2 regions of the Streptomyces sp. NPDC107517 genome follow, and region 1 is predicted to be linked to the other one. Evidence: riboswitches for the same ligand, from Rfam matches in the RefSeq annotation. Region 1 holds a riboswitch; the other holds the start of a gene.

What was found. Region 1 has a riboswitch for glycine ahead of gcvT (glycine cleavage system aminomethyltransferase GcvT). Riboswitches for the same ligand answer to the same signal wherever they lie in the genome.
Region 2: it holds a riboswitch for glycine, as region 1 does, so the genes downstream of both, gcvP (aminomethyl-transferring glycine dehydrogenase) here and gcvT (glycine cleavage system aminomethyltransferase GcvT) in region 1, are expected to answer to the same signal.

The regions. Positions count from the first base shown of each region.
Region 1 is NZ_JBVJPM010000008.1:316,477-318,859, forward strand. Features, by position in the region: gene ACZ67T_RS21045 (AAA family ATPase) at 33-650, opposite strand; glycine riboswitch at 849-952, shown strand; glycine riboswitch at 953-1,064, shown strand; gene gcvT (glycine cleavage system aminomethyltransferase GcvT) at 1,112-2,248, shown strand; gene gcvH (glycine cleavage system protein GcvH) at 2,340-2,383, shown strand, end outside.
Region 2 is NZ_JBVJPM010000017.1:164,874-167,256, forward strand. Features, by position in the region: gene gcvP (aminomethyl-transferring glycine dehydrogenase) at 1-983, opposite strand, end outside; glycine riboswitch at 1,167-1,262, opposite strand; gene ACZ67T_RS32205 (PRC-barrel domain-containing protein) at 1,377-1,760, shown strand; gene ACZ67T_RS32210 (DNA polymerase IV) at 1,746-2,383, opposite strand, start outside.

The DNA of each region.
Region 1 (2,383 bases):
GCGTCCGCATGAATACAGAGGGTCGCCGCCGGTCAACTCCCCTCGAACCCGATCCCGTTCAGCACATCCGTCGCGTCCCGGTCCAGCAGCACCGCGGACGCGCAGCCCCACGGCAGGTCACCGCGCTCGGCGGACTCCACCAGGCCCGCGACCGCGCGGCGGTGCCGGGCGAACGCGTAGCGCGAGACCCCGCGGCCGCGGTCCCGCTGGCCCGCGAGCGCCGTGTCCGCGTCGACGTCGAGCAGCATCAGATGCAGGTCCGCGCCGCGCCGCCCGGCCTCCTTGGCCAGCCAGCGCCGCACCCAGCGCTGCGTGCCGCAGTCGTGCAGGACGACGCTGCCTCCCGAGCGCAGGGCCCGCCGCAGCCCGGCGAAGTGCGCGAGCCGCACGAGCGGGCGGTACACGGCGTACGGGAGCAGCCGCGGCAGCCGGGCCGCCCAGCGGTCACGCGTGTCCTGCGAGTCGATGCGCACGGCTCCCCCGGCACCGACCACGCGGCGCATCAGCGTGGACTTGCCACTGCCCGGGAGCCCCGAGACCACGATCAGGTCACCCCGCGCGAAGCCGAGGCGCCTCGGCGTGCGGCCGCCTCTGCCACGCAGATCCCTGACGACCGGACCGCGCCCTGTCACCGCCCCGGGGCGGGGCACAGCGCGCTGCCCGACCCCTGCCGCCGCGTACGCGCCCGCCGCTGCCTTGTGCACCGTGATCGTCCTCCCCGTTCCGGTCACGCCACCCTTGCCCGTCAAGTGTAAAGAGACGGTAATGCCCTACAAGTGGTTTCCCCGTGCGGTCGGCATGCAATGATGTGCGCGCCAAGAGCACGAACCAACTGCATACCGGCCGCTTGAATCCGCGCGGGAGAGCTCCCCGGACGCCTACGCGTCCCCGGGGGCGCCGAAGGAGCAAGTTCCTCCCTTGAATCTCTCAGGCCCCGTACCGCGCGGGCGAGGCATATCTGAAAAGCGGGCGGCCCTCGGCCGCTCCACCCAAGGTGCAAGCCGCGACCACCTCTACGTGTGGCGCCGGCGAACCTCTCAGGTTCCGATGACAGATGGGGAGGGAGACCATCGCCCTCGTCTGTCATGCCTGGGATCCTGGAGCACCACTCATGAGCAACATTTCCCGTAAGACCGCGCTCGACGCCCTGCACCGCTCGCTGGGCGCGACGATGACCGACTTCGCGGGCTGGGACATGCCGCTGCGCTACGGCAGCGAGCGCGACGAGCACATCGCGGTCCGCACCAAGGCGGGCCTCTTCGACCTCTCGCACATGGGCGAGATCACCGTCACCGGGCCGCAGGCCGTCGATCTCCTCGACTACGCCCTCGTCGGCAACATGTCCACGATCGGCCCCGGCCGCGCCCGCTACACCATGATCTGCCAGGAGGACGGCGGGATCGTCGACGACCTGATCGTCTACCGCCTGGGCGACGAGGGCGGCCTTCCCCGGTACATGGTCGTCGCCAACGCGGGCAACGCGCAGATCGTCCTCGACGCGATCACCGAGCGCGCCGCCGGCTTCGACGCCGAGGTCCGTGACGACCGTGACGCCTACGCGCTGATCGCCGTCCAGGGCCCCGAGTCCCCCGGCATCCTGAAGTCCCTCACGGACGCCGACCTCGACGGCCTCAAGTACTACGCGGGCCTGCCCGGCACCGTCGCCGGCGTCCCGGCCCTCATCGCCCGCACCGGCTACACCGGCGAGGACGGCTTCGAGCTGTTCGTCGCCCCGGAGCACGCCGAGAAGCTGTGGCAGGCACTGACCGACGCGGGCGCGCCGGCCGGGCTCGTCCCCGCCGGCCTCTCCTGCCGCGACACGCTGCGCCTGGAGGCCGGCATGCCGCTGTACGGGCACGAGCTGACGACGGCGCTGACCCCCTTCGACGCCGGTCTCGGCCGCGTCGTGAAGTTCGAGAAGACGGGCAACGAGGGCCGCTTCGTGGGCCGCGAGGCGCTCGAGGCCGCCGCCGAGCGCGCCGAGACCGCCCCGCCGCGCAAGCTCGTCGGCCTGATCGCCGAGGGCCGCCGCGTACCGCGCGCCGGGATGTCCGTGGTCGCCGGCGGCCAGGTGATCGGCGAGGTCACCTCCGGCGCCCCCTCCCCCACGCTCGGCAAGCCGATCGCCATCGCCTACGTGGACGCGTCGCACGCCGCCCCCGGCACCGAGGGCGTCGGCGTCGACATCCGCGGCGCCCACGAGCCGTACGAGGTCGTGGCGCTGCCGTTCTACAAGCGCCAGAAGTAACCCGACCGGTCCTCACGGGGCCGCCGGAAGTAACCCAGCGCACACCCCCCTCGTTCCGCAGCACCCACCCGCGTACAGGAGAATTCAGATCATGAGCAACCCCCAGCAGCTGCGCTACAGCAAGGAGCACGAGTG
Region 2 (2,383 bases), on a different contig from region 1:
TCACGGGTCTGCAGCGCGAGGCGGTACGCCTTGTTGCCGTCGGCGTCGACGGAGACGCCCACGAGGCGGCCGGGCAGGCTGCGCGCGAACTTCTCGCGGACCGCCATGTAGCCGGCGTGCGGACCGCCGAAGCCCATCGGGACGCCGAAGCGCTGCGTGGTGCCCACGGCGATGTCGGCGCCGAGCTCGCCGGGCGAGGTCAGCAGCGTGAGCGCGAGCAGATCGGCAGCGACCGTGACGACGGCGCCCAGCTCGTGAGCCTGCTCTATGACCGGCTTGATGTCGCGGACAGCTCCGGAGGCGCCCGGGTACTGGATCAGGACGCCGACGACGCCGCGCTCGGCGACCTCGGCCGGGATGCCCTCGGAGAGGTCGGCGACGACGACCTCGACACCGGTCGGCTCGGCGCGCGTCTGGATCACGGCGATGGTCTGCGGCAGCGCGTCCGCGTCGACGACGTAGGCGCCGTTCTTGACCTTGCCGATGCGCCGCGACAGCGCCATGGCCTCGGCCGCGGCCGTGCCCTCGTCGAGCAGCGAGGCGCCCGAGGTCGGCAGGCCGGTCAGCTCGGCGACCATCGTCTGGAAGTTGAGCAGTGCCTCGAGCCGGCCCTGCGAGATCTCCGGCTGGTAGGGCGTGTACGCCGTGTACCAGGCCGGGTTCTCCATGACGTTGCGCAGGATGACGGGCGGCGTGAACGTGCCGTAGTAGCCGAGCCCGACCATCGAGTCGAGGACCTGGTTGCGGTCCGCGAGGGAGCAGAGTTCGGCGAGCACCTCGGCCTCGGTGCGGGCTCCGGGAAGATCGAGCGCCTCGGCGCTCTTGATCACGTCCGGGACCGCGGCCGCCGTCAGCTCGTCGAGCGAGCCGTACCCGACCTGCGCGAGCATCTTGGCCTGCGCTGCTTCATCCGGACCGATATGGCGCTGCTCGAAGGGGATTCCCTGTTCCAGCTGGGAAAGCGGAATACGGTTGGCGGTCATTGCGGAGGCCTCCTGGTCACTGCGACCTGCGAGGGGCACCACGGCGCGGGTGCCCGGACGGCCTCCCCCTCTGTCATCTCAACCTGAGAGCTTCACCGGCGCGCCCCCATCACGAAGGGCATGCCGACTTTCACCGTCGGTGAGAGCGGAGGCCTGAACGCCCGCTCTGCTTTCCAGAGTGACCTCGTCCGTGCGGTACAGGGGCCTGAGAGATTCCGGGGAGGAGTTGCTCCTTCGGCGCCTCCGGTGTCATCCGGAGGACTCTCCCGCACGGGATCAGCAGCCATCGCCAGCCTACCAGCGGCAACAACGCGCCCGGGTTCGAGTGGCCGCCGTCACCAATGTGCACTTTGGTAGTGCTTACGGATGAGTTGCGAGCAGCTGGAGGGCCCCGTGCAGACCGATGTCGATCCGCGAAACCTGATCGGCCGCAAGGCGTTCGACCGCAACGGAGCCAAAATCGGGACTGTCGACGAGGTCTACCTCGACGACGCGACCGGGGTCCCGGAGTGGGCGGCCATACGCACAGGCCTGTTCAGCCGGGACGCCTTCGTCCCCCTGGAGCCGAGCGAGCTGGTGGAGGGCACTCTGCGCATCCCCTTCGAACGCTCCCTGATCAAGGACGCCCCCGACTTCGGGGTCGGCCGTCACCTCTCCCCCGAACAGGAGCTCCAGCTCTACCACCACTACGGGCTCGACATCTCGGCCCCCGACGACCCCGAGCCGCCCGAGGACCGCGACTTCGGCAAGATCGCCCGCCCGTCAGACGACACCTGACCCGGCACCCCGCCCCCTCGCCGCAAAGCGCCCCACCCCGCCCTCCACCAGCGGCAGCGGCTCCGCCGGTACGAGCGCGGGGTCGTCCGTCCGGAACGTACGCACCCGCCCCGGCTCCGAATACGGCGTCTCGAAGCGCACCGTCACCCGCCCGAGCCCGCTCCCCTGCACCCACCCGTGCCCGAACTCCTCGTGCCGCACGTCACGCCCGGCCACCCAGCGCCGGTCCGCGGCCTCGACGACCCCTTCGGCAGCCGGCTGGCCCTGATCCCCCGCACCATCCGCCCCGTCCGCCTCGCCCTCACCCTCGGCCGCGTGCTCCTCGGCCTCGGCCTGCGCCCGCGCCTGCGCGAACAGGTCCTCCTGCGTGTAGTCGGCCAGACCAGTCACTCCCACGCCCAGCAGCCGCACCCCGCCCGTCGTGTCCACGGACTCCAGGAGCCGCGCCGCCGCCTCCCGCACCACTGCGGGGTCGTCGGTGGGCCCGCGCAGGGTCTCGGATCTCGTCAGCGTGGAGAAGTCGTAGCGCCGCACCTTGAGGACCACGGTCCGCCCCGACCGCTCCGCGCCCCGCAACCGCTGCACGCACCGCTCCGCAAGCCGCTGCACCTCGGTCCGCACGC